DNA from 4 places in the Ensifer sp. VA4 genome. Region 2 is predicted to be linked to each of the others. Evidence: predicted binding sites of a transcription regulator. Region 2 holds the regulator's gene; each other region holds the start of a gene.
The links. Region 2 encodes PhoB, which activates phosphate uptake and scavenging genes when phosphate is short. Its sites were predicted from a motif close to TGTCATNNANCTGTCAT; they were not measured.
Positions count from the first base shown of each region.

Region 1 (3,206 bases), on a different contig from region 2:
GCGAATTGGGGCATTGCCGGCACCTATCTCGCCGACTGGGTTTCTTACGAAGTGCGTCCGCAAATCCACATCGCTTCCGACCGGACGATGAGCCTCAACTATCAGCGCAATTCGCCGCTTGGCCCCAATCCCAAGCCAGACTGGGTGGAACTCGACAAGGAGACGATGACGCGGCGCGTTGAAATACCGGCGTCGACGACGCAGGTGGCCAAGCCGAAAGCAAGCTCGTCCTTCAGCTTCATGGCGCCGGGCTCGGCCCTTGGCCGCGGCTCAACAGCCGAGGCGCAGAACCGCGTCGAAACCCGCACGGAAGAGGTGCTGACGCGCGTCGTCGTGACCTACGACCGCTCGACCAAGATCGAGATCGCCGACGGTCTGGTGAAGGCGACCCATGGCGGCGAGACGCTGACGATGGCCGTCGACGGCGCCGACACGGTGACACCGCAAGGCGCTTTGCCGTCCTGGGCGACGCAGAAGCGTCCCGGCGAAAAGATCGTCCTAGCCTTTGGCGCCACCGGCTGGGCCGAAGTCGAAGGCGACGAGGTCTCGGTGCGCAATCGGTTCTTCGGTTGGGCGAATTTCCTCTTCGACACCAACTCGCCCTTCTTCGGCAGGAGCTATGGCGAGGTCGCCTCGCTGATCACCTCCGGCGAGCGCATCGATCCGGCCCGCTCGAACCTTTCGCTTGCCTGGAACAACATTCTCTACAATGCCGAATGGCAGCACCTGGACGTCTGGACGAAGCTCCTACAGACCATCGTCATGGCCTTCGTCGGCACGCTCTCTGCGTCGCTGATCGCCTTCCCGCTCTGCTTCCTGGCCGCCCGCAACATCACGCCGAACTTCATGGCCAACCAGTTGGCCAAGCGCTTCTTCGACTTCCTGCGGTCGGTCGACATGTTCATCTGGGCGCTGTTCTTCACCCGTGCCTTCGGCCCCGGACCGCTTGCCGGTATCTCGGCGATTTTCTTCACCGACACCGGCACGCTGGGCAAGCTTTACTCCGAGGCGCTTGAGAACATCGACGACAAGCAGCGCGAGGGCGTCAAGTCGGTGGGTGCCGCGCCGCTTGCCGTACAGCGCTTCGGCGTGCTGCCGCAGGTGCTGCCGGTCTTTGCCAGCCAGGCGCTCTATTTCTGGGAATCGAACACCCGTTCGGCGACCATCATCGGCGCTGTCGGCGCGGGCGGTATCGGTCTCAAGCTCTGGGAAGCGATGCGCACCAATTCCGATTGGGAAAATGTCGCCTACATGGTGCTTCTGATCTTGCTGGTTGTCTTTATTTTCGACAGCATCTCGAACGCGTGCCGTTCGCGCCTGATGGGGCGCAAGGCACATTGACGACAAGCGAGCATTGCGCGCCCGCCATCATGATGTTGTCATGATCGGTTAGCTGCGCATCGCATCCCGCAAACACTCGACCCGCCGCCCTGGCGGGCCGGTCGCTACAAGAAAGTGAAGACCGTGCGTTATGCAATCTACTTCGCGCCGCCGGCAGACGACCGGCTGTCGCAGGTCGCGTCCCGTTGGCTCGGCCGTGATGCCTTTACCGGCCAGGCCCTCGATACCCCGCCGGTCGCTGGCCTCGACAAGGACACGCAGCGCGCACTGACAGCCGACCCGCGCCGCTACGGTTTCCATGGCACGCTGAAGGCTCCGTTCGAGCTTGCGGAAGGCCGCGACGAGGACGAATTGCTCAACATCTTCGAATGCTTTGCAGCCGATCTCGATCCCTTCGAAATCCCTGAAATCGCCCTCTACCAGCTCGGTCCGTTCTTTGCCCTGGTGCCGTCCGTCCCTTGCGCCGAACTGCAGGATCTGGCCGAAGATGCCGTTCACCGCTTCGACCCGTTCCGTGCCCCCCTTTCGGAGGCGGACTTTGCCCGGCGCAAGCCGGAGAGCCTTCCGGAGCGCCAAAGGCGCTACCTGAGGGAATGGGGCTATCCCTATGTATTCGAAGAATTTCAGTTCCATCTGACTTTGACCGGTCCCGTGCCCGGCGAGACGAGCAGCGTCATGCGCTTGGCACTGGAAACCACCTTTGCCGAGCACATCGGAAAGCCGCTTCACGTTACGTCAGTCGCGCTCTTCGTCGAACCGGAGCGCGGCGCCCCCTTTACTGTCCGCTCGCTGCTGCCGCTCGGCAGCGACACCCAACGAAAGATTGCATGAGATGAGCAAAGAACAGGTTCTAACCAATGCCCGCATCGTTCTGGAGGACAGTGTCCTCGACGGTTCGGTGCTGATCCGCGACGGCAAGATTGCCGATATTTCCGAGGGAACGGTCGCCGGCGGCGAGGACTTCGAAGGCGACTATCTGATCCCCGGCCTCATTGAACTGCACACCGATCACCTCGAAGCGCACTATTCGCCGCGCCCGGGCGTACGCTGGCTGAAGATCGCGGCGATTCAGGCGCATGACGCGCAGGTCGTCACCTCCGGCATCACCACGGTGTTCGACTGCCTGCGTCTAGGTTCCGACGAAGACGGCGGCTTCCAGAAGGGCGAGATGCGCAGCATGGCCGATGCCCTGGCGCAGGCCAAGGAAGAAGGCCGGTTGCGCGCCGATCACCTGATCCATCTGCGCTGCGAAGTGTCGACCTCCGACGTGCTCGACCACTACGAGGACTTCCAGAACGATCCGCAGGTCAAGCTCGTCTCGCTGATGGACCATGCGCCCGGTCAGCGCCAGTTCCAGACGATGGACCAGTACACGCTCTACTACAAATCCAAGCGCGGCCTCTCGGACGAGGAATTCGCCCGTTTCGTCGAGCGTCAGCAGGCGCTTTCGGCAAAATACGCCGGCCCGCACCGTACCGCGCTTGCCCAGGCCTGCGCCGCCCGCGGCATCACTATCGCCAGCCACGACGACGCAACCGTCGGCCATGTCGAGGAATCGATCGGCTTCGGTATCAAGCTTGCCGAATTCCCGACGAGCTTCGAAGCGGCGGAAGCTTCGCACCGGGCGGGCTTGAGCGTGCTCATGGGCGCCCCGAACATCGTGCGCGGCAAGTCGCACTCGGGCAACATCGCCGCACGTGACCTTGCAGAGCGTGGTGTCCTCGACGTGCTGTCGTCGGACTATGTGCCCTTCAGCCTGATCCATGCGCCGTTCGTCCTTTCCGACGAAATCGAGGCGATCGACCTGCCGAAGGCAATCGCGATGGTGACCTCGACGCCGGCGCGCACCGTTGGTCTTAACGACC
Region 1 is NZ_JBVQPO010000003.1:230,432-233,637, forward strand. It holds gene phnE (phosphonate ABC transporter, permease protein PhnE) at 1-1,341, shown strand, start outside; gene AC0C6X_RS06270 (DUF1045 domain-containing protein) at 1,465-2,172, shown strand; gene AC0C6X_RS06275 (alpha-D-ribose 1-methylphosphonate 5-triphosphate diphosphatase) at 2,174-3,206, shown strand, end outside.
Region 1: the regulator PhoB is predicted to act here: its motif matches at 1,367-1,383, upstream of AC0C6X_RS06270 (DUF1045 domain-containing protein).

Region 2 (3,206 bases):
GCGCCGTCTTGATCGCGCATTCCAGCGCTTCCGCACCGGAATTGGTGAAGAAAACCCGATCGGCGAAAGTGACGGCGGCCAGGCGGCGCCCAAGGCTTTCCTGCCCCGGAACCTCGTAAAGGTTGGAAAGGTGCCAGACCTTCTCGGCCTGCGCCTTCAGCGCCTCGACGAGATGCGGATGCGCGTGGCCGAGCGAGTTCACGGCAACGCCGGCGGCGAAATCGAGGTAGCGCGAGCCGTCTTCGGCGATCAACCAGACGCCCTCTCCTCGCTCGAAACGCAACGGCGCGCGCATGTAGGTATCGTAAAGCGGCGTGGTTGCAGTCATGCGAGGCTCTCCTTCACTCCAATCGGCATCGATCCCGCAGCTTCATGCGGCCCGATAAAAATCAAAAATGCCGCCTTTCGGCGGCGCAGGCACTATTCCCATTTCGCACCGCAATGTCAACAAAACCAAGCCTTGCAGCGCGATGGCGAGACCCGTTTCCCTGCGACGAAAAAATCGTCCGGAAGGGCTTGCAAAAATGCAACGCTGATCGAGCAAGTTGGGGAAAACTACGAATTCGATTCGGCGCGATTCCCCGGACTCTTGCCACGGAGTCCGGCGGTCAGTACGTTAACATTCAATTACTAGACGCATGCGGCGGACCTAGTCACCAAAAGAGTTATCGCGTTTGCAACCTCGGGGTTCAGCCGGGGTGCGGTGAGGGATTCTGCCATCCCCAACGCTGAGAACGGAGAGTGCAGAGATGAACTGGACTGACGAGCGGGTGGAGAAACTGAAGAAGCTTTGGTCCGAGGGCCTGAGCGCAAGCCAGATCGCGGCGCAGCTCGGCGGCGTCAGCCGTAACGCCGTCATCGGCAAGGTTCATCGCCTGAGCCTTCCCGGACGCGCCAAGGCTGGCGGCAGCACCACTGCGGCGGCCCGCCCGAAGCGGCCGACCTCGGCCCCGCGCGCCCCGAACTACGCCTCGCGTGTTTCGACCCGCACCGTTGCCCGTCCGTCCGGCGCCACCGTCCTCAAGGAAGAGATCGAGGTGGATCTCGTGGCCGAGCAGGACTTCAGCATCAGCACCGATGTGGTCGTGCCGATGTCGCGCCGCCTCGAGCTGACCCAGCTCACCGAACGCACCTGCAAGTGGCCGATCGGCGATCCGCTGAAGGAAGAATTCCACTTCTGCGGCAATGACTCGCCGGAGTCCTCGCCCTATTGCAACTTCCATGCACGGCTTGCCTACCAGCCGTCGGCCGAGCGTCGGCGGATGCGCTGAGGCTGCGCACAGGAACAAAAAAGGGGCTGAGCGGCCCCTTTTTTATTGCCTGTTGTTCGCCCCGCTCAGCTTTCGAGCGAGTAGCCGGCGCCGCGGACCGTGCGGATGACGTCCGGCATGGTCGAGAAATTCAACGCCTTGCGCAGGCGGCCGACATGCACGTCGACGGTCCGCTCGTCGACGTAGATGTCATGGCCCCAGACGCCGTCCAGCAATTGCGAGCGTGAGAAGACCCGGCCCGGAGAGGACATCAGGAACTCGAGCAGGCGGAACTCCGTCGGCCCCAGGCGAACTTCGCGGCTGCGGCGATGGACGCGATGGGTTTCCCGGTCGAGCTCGATGTCGCCGCAGCGCAGCAGCGTCGAGAGCACTTCGGGTTTCGCCCGGCGAAGCATCGCCTTGACGCGAGCCATCAGCTCCGGCGTCGAGAAGGGCTTGACCACATAGTCGTCGGCACCGGTCGCGAGACCACGGACGCGCTCGCTTTCCTCGCCCCGCGCCGTCAGCATGATGATCGGCAGCCGCTCCGTCTCCGGCCGCTGGCGCAGCCGACGGCAAAGCTCGATGCCGGAGACGCCGGGCAGCATCCAGTCGAGGATCAGAAGGTCGGGCAGGCGTTCCTGGAGCCGGATCTCCGCCTCGTCCCCCCTGAGGATCGTATCGACGTCGAAGCCTTCCGCTTCCAGATTGTAACGCAACAGGACGCTCAGCGCCTCTTCGTCTTCGACCACGGCGATTTTTGGCAACATCAGGTAACGTCTCCTTACCGCGAGCGCCGTGCGGCTCAATGGCCGGACCGGTGCTCAGACACTCTAAACTGGAGCAGTTCCGCCATTTTCAAAGGCGGTGCGAAAGCCGCATGCTTCAGATACAGGCATTCGGGGCCGCGACCGGAGCCGCGACCAGATGATATTCACGGGGCATGCATTGCGAACGGCGCGTCTAACGCTCAGTCGTTGACCGAGCCCAACGTCGACGTATTGTCATCCTTCGGGCGCTCGCCTTCCGGCTGGGCACCCGTCGCCATGTAATAGATCGTCTCGGCGATGTTGGTCGCGTGGTCGCCGATGCGCTCGATGTTCTTGGCGCAGAACAGAAGATGCGTGCAGGGCGTGATGTTGCGCGGATCTTCCATCATGTAGGTCAGCAGCTCGCGGAACAGCGAGGTATAGATCGCATCGATCTCCTCGTCCCGCTCGCGAATGCTGTTGGCCTTTTCCGGCGAACGCGAGGCATAAACGTCGAGCACTTCCTTGAGCTGCACCAGGGCGAGCTCGGCGAGGTGCTCGAGACCGCGGGCGAGCTTGCGCGGAATGCCGGAACCGGCGACCGCGATCACGCGCTTGGCGGTATTCTTGCCGAGATCGCCGACACGCTCGAGGTCGGCGGCGATGCGGATCGAGCCCATGATCTCGCGAAGGTCGGCGGCGACCGGCTGGCGCTTGGCGATCGTGACGATCGCCTTTTCGCCGATCTGGCGCTCGGCATCGTCGAGAATGGTGTCGTCCGAGATCACCTTCTGCGCCAGAGCCAGGTCGGAATTGACCAGGGCGCGAACGGATTCAGCGACCATCTGCTCGGCGAGACCGCCCATTTCCGAGATGCGGCGCGTCAGGTATTTCAGTTCTTCGTCATAGGCGGACATGATATGCATGGACATGATCGTCGATCCTTGCGGGCGCTTTCCAGTTACTGTTGCAGCCGTCATTGGCCTCAGCCGAAGCGGCCCATGATGTAATCCTGGGTGCGCTGGTCATCCGGGTTGGTGAACATCTTGTCGGTGTCGTTCTCCTCGACGAGATTGCCGAGGTGGAACATGGCGGTGCGCTGCGAAACGCGGGCGGCCTGCTGCATCGAGTGGGTCACGATGACGATCGTGAAGTTCGTGCGCAGTTCGTGGATGAGCTCCTCGACCTTGGCCGTCGCGATCGGATC
Region 2 is NZ_JBVQPO010000001.1:628,032-631,237, forward strand. It holds gene AC0C6X_RS02935 (aspartate aminotransferase family protein) at 1-328, opposite strand, end outside; gene AC0C6X_RS02940 (GcrA family cell cycle regulator) at 750-1,271, shown strand; gene phoB (phosphate regulon transcriptional regulator PhoB) at 1,337-2,020, opposite strand; gene phoU (phosphate signaling complex protein PhoU) at 2,221-2,934, opposite strand; gene pstB (phosphate ABC transporter ATP-binding protein PstB) at 2,985-3,206, opposite strand, start outside.

Region 3 (3,206 bases), on a different contig from region 2:
TCGGCGATATGCAGCGATCCGCCTGGGTTGAGCGCGGCTATGGCCGCATCGATCGCCTTCTGCCAATCGGGGATCATCGACAGCGAATAGGAGATGACGATGTGGTCGAAGCCCCGTTCGCCGAAGATTGCCGGATCGAAATCCGTCGCATCGGCGACCTGAAGCACGGCGCGGCGCTTGCCGCCGCGATTGAGCTTGGCATCGGCGGAAGTGAGCATCTCCGAGGAGATGTCCAGGCCGAAGAGACGGGCCGAAGGGAAGCAGCGGCCTATGAGCGCCAAGTTACGCCCGGTGCCGCAGCCGACTTCGAGCACCGAGGCCCCGGAGGCCGGGTTCATTTCCCGGATCAGCGTGTCGCGGCCGAAGAGGTAGTATTTTCGCGTCACGTCGTAGAAGTGCCGCTGGTAGCGGTACATGTGGTCCATGCGCCGCGCGTGGGAAATCCCGGCCTCACGCATGGGCTCAAGCCTTCTTCCGGTAGATGTGGAACCCGCCATAGATGGCGGAGCGATCTTCGGCGCCGAGCCTGGCCGATGCCTCGGCATCGTAGTGCCACTGATCGAGCAGGGCCGAAGAGACGCGCCCCGGCAGGATGCTGTCTTCAGCCGCGGTGCGGAAGATGACGACGGCGCTGCTGTCCGCGGTGCGGGTGATCTCGGTCCAGAGGTCGTTGAGCTGCTGGTCGGTCATCCAGTCCTGGGCATCGAGCAGGATGTAGCGGTCGACGGAAGCGGCCGGCTTGCTGGCCAGGAGCTCGGTGTAGCTTGCGTGATGGACCTCGACGCGCTCGGCATTGTTGCGGATCGCCTCATAGGCGCGGGCATTGAGGTAGGGCGGCAGTTCGCCTTCGTGCGGCAGCGGATAACGGCGACCGAAGGCCTGCCAGGCGAAGTAGTTTTCCCTAAGCGGGAAGTGGCAGGTGAGCTTTTCCAGGCGGTGACGCAAGACAGCTGCGAGCGATTTCTCGCTGCTGAGGCTGGCAAGCTCGTCGAACTGCTGCGGCGGGATGCCGAGCCCGAAGAGCGAGCTCTTGCGGCTGGTGATCCAGCGGATGACGGGACGATCGAAAAGCGGCGCAAGGCGCTCGTCGAAGAACTGGCGTTGCTCGCGCATCGAGCGCGCCTGGACGAACTCTTCCGGGTTGACGCCATGCAGGCGGGCGAGCAGATGGCTTGCGGCGATGAAGCGGCCGAGCAGGCCGGTGCGATAGATGTTGCGGCCGAAGACGCCGATGCGCCGGCGACCGGTGATGTCGCGGCCGTTCCAGTAGCTGCGCGTGGCGGTGTCGAGCTTCGGAGAGAGGAAGAGGTCGAAGGCCTGGACGTTGGTCGCCGTGCCCTGGGTTGCCAGGAAGCGCGTGACATCCTTGTGGCTAGGCAGGTGGCGGAAGGCCGCGAGCTTCAGGCGGTTCAGCGCGATGTGGTGCGGGTTGAGATCGACGACGTCGATCTTGCGCGGGCCGGCCGACAGGTAGGTCAGCATGTTGCAGCCGCCGGAGCCGATGGTGACTATCCGATGCTCCGGGCTAAGCTGCATCGCCTCCATGTCGACGATCGGATCCTCCCAGATCTGCGGGTAGACGAGCCCCGAGAAGAGCAGGCCGAAGAGACGTTCTGAGAGGCCGGCGAGGGAGAAGGTCTTGTGCTGGAGCAGGGCGGTTTTCAGCTTCGGATTTTTTCTGCCAAAGCCAACATCGGGGGCTAGTTCGGTCATCTCTGCCGGTCATCCAGTTGAAACTTAGCCGCTTCTAAAGTGACTCCGCTACACTTTGATGACGGGGTTTCCACAGCCCCGGAAGGCCCTTAAACGGCCGCCATACAATTTTTCACCCATAAGAAATCATTAAACCCTAGCGTGCTAGGCACCGCCTTACATTCGGGGGGCGTCGACATGATGTTAAGAACGTTTCTGCCGAAGCCCGAGCAGCGATTTGCGGCTGCCGGCGCGGCATTGGGGGCTCTGGTTTCTGCGGCGTGGCTGGCGATGGAAACCGTGCTTGCAAAACAATCGCATTGGGATGTTCCCGCAATGCTGGCGGCTGGCGCCATGCCGTTTCTCCTCGGCGGATCCTTCTATCGCTGGCGTTACCTGCGGCGGCTCGAACATGAGCTGCATGCAGCGCGCCGTGCGGAGCGGCGCTTGCGCCACGAAGTCCACCGCGACAAGCTCACCGGGCTTGCAAACCGCGCGGCTCTGGAAGCGGACATTCGCCAGGCGCTTTCAGTGGAGGGAGCCACCTTCGAGCGCAATGCGCTGCTCCTTCTCGATCTCGACCGGTTCAAGGCGATCAACGATACGATGGGCCACGATGCCGGCGACCGGCTGCTGGCGCTCTTTGGCGCGCGCCTGAGGCGCGCCTTCTCCGGGGAGGCGAGCCTCTACCGGCTGGGGGGAGACGAGTTCGTGCTCGCCGCCGCCGGCGCATCATCGCAGGCTGAGGCGGAAATGCTCGCAATGCGGGTAAAGGCGCTGTTCGAAGCGCCGTTCGATCTTGGTGATGCACGGGTCGCTTCCGGCTGCAGTATCGGCATCGCCTTCATCGAGCGAAGCGATACGGCGACGGGCGACGTGCTGAAGCGTGCGGACCTGGCGCTCTACGAGGCGAAGGCGGTGAGCGGCAACAGCCACGCCTTCCACTCGGAGACGCTGACCCGCGCCGCCAGGCAGCGGGCGGAGGCCGAGCGTGACGTCGCACGCGGGCTCGAGGCCGATGAATTCTTCCTCGAATTCCTGCCGACGGCCGGGACGGCCAGCGGGGCCATCCGTGGATTCGAGGCGCTGCTGCGCTGGCGACATCCGCTGCGCGGCGTCATCGGTGCCGAAGCCTTCATAGAGCCGTCCGAGAAGAGCACGAGCACGCTCTCGCTTGGCTATTGGACACTTCGGGCGGCCTGCGCACAGGCTGCCCGCTGGGCTTCGCCGACGGGGCTGACCGTCGCCCCCTTTGCTCCGCAACTAAAGGATCGCGACTTTGTCGCACAGGTCGAGCAGTGCCTCAGCGAAGCGAGCTTGCCGCCGGGACGCCTGACGATCGAGATCGTCGGGGACTTTTCGACCGAGGATCTTGCCCTGATCTCCGGGAACCTTCAGGGGATGCGGGCGCTTGGTGTGCGGATTGCGCTTGGCGGCGGCGCCGGCTCATCCTTGCCCCTGAACCTGATTGCCGAACTGCAGCCCGATCAGGTGACCATCGATCTTACCGCCAT
Region 3 is NZ_JBVQPO010000012.1:80,615-83,820, forward strand. It holds gene AC0C6X_RS21290 (class I SAM-dependent methyltransferase) at 1-458, opposite strand, end outside; gene AC0C6X_RS21295 (BtaA family protein) at 463-1,713, opposite strand; gene AC0C6X_RS21300 (EAL domain-containing protein) at 1,891-3,206, shown strand, end outside.
Region 3: the regulator PhoB is predicted to act here: its motif matches at 1,761-1,777, upstream of AC0C6X_RS21295 (BtaA family protein).

Region 4 (3,206 bases), on a different contig from region 2:
CACCACTCGCTCGACGAGCTTGTGCTGCATGCCGGTGTGCATGATCGCGTAGGTGAAGGCGTGGAAGCACTGAAGGATGAAATAGCCGCCGAAGCCGAGATTCATCGGGAAGATGATCCAGCGCACCACCGCAAGCGAACAGCCAGACAGGATCATCACCCACACGCTGAAGCGGCGGCTGATCGCCTTGGCGAAGATGAACATCGTGACTTCGGCCGCCACGCCCGCGCTCCAGAGCAGGCCGATCTCGGTGCCGCTGTAGCCGATCTGCTGCCAATAGATCGCCGAGAAGGCGAACAGCATCGCGTGGCTGGCGTTCACCAGCGTCACCCCGATCAGCAGCAGTTGCAGGTCGAGCTGCTTGAGCGACTTCGGCGGCGGCTCGGTGAGCGCGGTGATCGGCGACGGCCGGCGCGGCTTGCCGACGCGCGGCGCCGCATAGGCCATGGCGATCGTGAGGCCGAAGCCGATCGCCATCGCCGGCAGCACCATGTCGCTGCCGAAAATGCCGACCATCCAGCCGCCGAGCATCGTCGCACCGATGAAGGCGACCGAGCCCCAGAGCCGCATATGGGCGTAGTCGAAGCCCCAGCGCCGGACGCCGGAGAGCGCAATCGCCTCGACGATCGGCACGTAGGGCGAATAGACCGCCGATTGCAGCGTGTAGATGACCAGCACCGGCCAGAAGTCGCGGAAATAGAACAGCACCAGTGCGGTCGCGAGCGACAGGAAGCCGGACCAGATCAGCACGATCGTCCGCTCGCCGAGGCGGTCGGCGATGACGCCCGCGATCGGTGCCGTGATGACGCGCACGAACATCGGCAACGCCAGAACGACGCCGATCTCGAAGTCGGTCATCGACAGCGTGCTCAGCCACATCGGAAAATACGGCATGGCGAAGCCGTTGACGATCAGCGGCGCGCAGAAGAGCAAGGCGATGCGAAGCGCGAAATGGCGCGGCGGAGGGCCCACGGATGCGGGCGCTGGGGTGGGAATCATCGGCTGACCTGATGGCTGTACCCGATCTCTAGCACAGCCCCGGCAGGCCTCGCCATAACCTAGTTTTCGCGACAGGAGCCGGACTGTCGCACTCCGGTCAGGCGGCGCGCTGGGTCAGCAATTGGGCAAGCAGCTTGTCGGCTTCACCGGAGGCTTCGCTTTCAACGGCGCCGCCACGCGTCTGGTGCCAGGTGATTAGTTCCATCGTCCCGTCATGATGCTCGGCAATCGCCGTGCAGCTTTCCACCCAGTCGCCGGTATTGATGTAGCGGATGTCGCCGATGTCCTCGATGACCGCGTGGTGGATGTGCCCGCAGATCACGCCCTGCGCGTCGTGGCGGCGCGCCTCCTCGGCAACTACCTTCTGGAACTCGCCGATGAAGTTGACGGCGTGCTTCACCTGAAGCTTGGCCCAGGAGGAGAATGACCAATAGGGCATGCCGAGGCGACGGCGGATTGCCGCCAGGCCGATGTTGATGGCGATCGCCGTGTCGTAGGCCCAGTCGCCGAGATAGGCGAGCATGCGGGCATTGCGCACCACGACATCGAACTCGTCGCCGTGGAGCACCAGATAGTTCCGGCCGTCGGCGGCCTCGTGAAGGTAGCGCTGCGCCACCTCGATGCCGCCGAAATGCACGCCCGGAAAATCACGCAGGAACTCGTCGTGATTGCCGGGGACATAGACGATGCGGGCGCCTTTGCGCGCCTTTCGCAGCAGCTTCTGCACAACGTCGTTGCAGTTCTGCGGCCAGTACCAGCTGCGCTTCAGCCGCCAGCCATCGACGATGTCGCCGACGAGCACGATCGTCTCCGCTTCATGATGCCGCAGGAAATCGAGCAGGAAGTCCGTCTTGGCGGCCTTCGACCCGAGATGGACGTCGGAGATGAACAACGTCCTGAGCCTTCGTACGGAGTTGTCTTGCTGCGCCGTCATGCCAGCCTCGTCTTCAGTTACGCTTTCTGCCCCCGTGAAAACCAGACTCGTGTTTCAGGAAGATGACATGAGCGTCTTGCCGCCCATCTGACCGCCGAAATCGGCACGGCAAAACTGTACCTTGCTCCGAATTCATGCCAAAAGGCACGACCACGAATGAGGAATGTGAGAGCATGAATACGGGCGATAAAACGAAATCCCAAACCGGTCCGGCCAGCGGCGATATCGATCAGCAGGCGCTTTTCTTCCACCGTTACCCTCGCCCGGGAAAGCTCGAAATCCAACCCACCAAGCCGCTCGGCAACCAGCGCGACCTGGCGCTCGCCTATTCGCCCGGTGTCGCCGCCCCCTGCATCGCCATCCGCGACAACCCGGAAACGGCGGCGGATTTCACCGCCCGCGCCAACCTGGTCGCCGTCATCTCCAACGGCACCGCCGTGCTCGGCCTCGGCAATATCGGGCCGCTGGCTTCGAAGCCGGTCATGGAAGGCAAGGCGGTTCTCTTTAAGAAGTTTGCCGGTATCGACGTTTTCGACATCGAGATCGATGCCTCGAGCATCGACCGCATGGTCGATGTCATCTCGGCGCTCGAACCGACCTTCGGCGGCATCAACCTCGAAGACATCAAGGCGCCCGAGTGCTTCGAGGTCGAGCGTCGCCTGCGCGAAAAGATGCAGATCCCGGTCTTCCATGACGACCAGCACGGAACCGCCATCATCGTCGCAGCCGCCATCCTCAACGGCCTCGAACTCGCCGGCAAGGATATCGCCACGGCGAAGATCGTCACGTCGGGCGCCGGTGCCGCCGCACTCGCCTGTCTCAACCTGCTGGTGACGCTTGGCGCCAAGCGCGAGAACATCTGGGTGCACGACCTCGAAGGCCTCGTCTACAAGGGCCGCGAAGTGCTGATGGATGAGTGGAAGTCCGTCTACGCACAGGAGAGCGACAACCGTGTTCTCGCCGACAGCATCGGTGGCGCAGACGTGTTCCTCGGGCTTTCCGCCGCCGGCGTGCTGAAGCCGGAACTGCTGGTGCAGATGGCCGAGAAGCCGCTGATCATGGCGCTGGCCAACCCGACGCCGGAAATCATGCCGGAGGCTGCCCGTGCCGCCCGCCCGGATGCCATGATCTGCACCGGCCGCTCGGATTTCCCGAACCAGGTCAACAACGTTCTCTGCTTCCCGCACATCTTCCGCGGCGCGCTCGATTGCGGCGCGAGCACGATCAACGAAGAAATGAAGATGGCGGCAGTCCGCGCCATCGCCGGCCTTGC
Region 4 is NZ_JBVQPO010000006.1:122,959-126,164, reverse strand. It holds gene AC0C6X_RS12030 (MFS transporter) at 1-999, opposite strand, end outside; gene AC0C6X_RS12025 (UDP-2,3-diacylglucosamine diphosphatase) at 1,097-1,933, opposite strand; gene AC0C6X_RS12020 (NADP-dependent malic enzyme) at 2,107-3,206, shown strand, end outside.
Region 4: the regulator PhoB is predicted to act here: its motif matches at 1,985-2,001, upstream of AC0C6X_RS12025 (UDP-2,3-diacylglucosamine diphosphatase).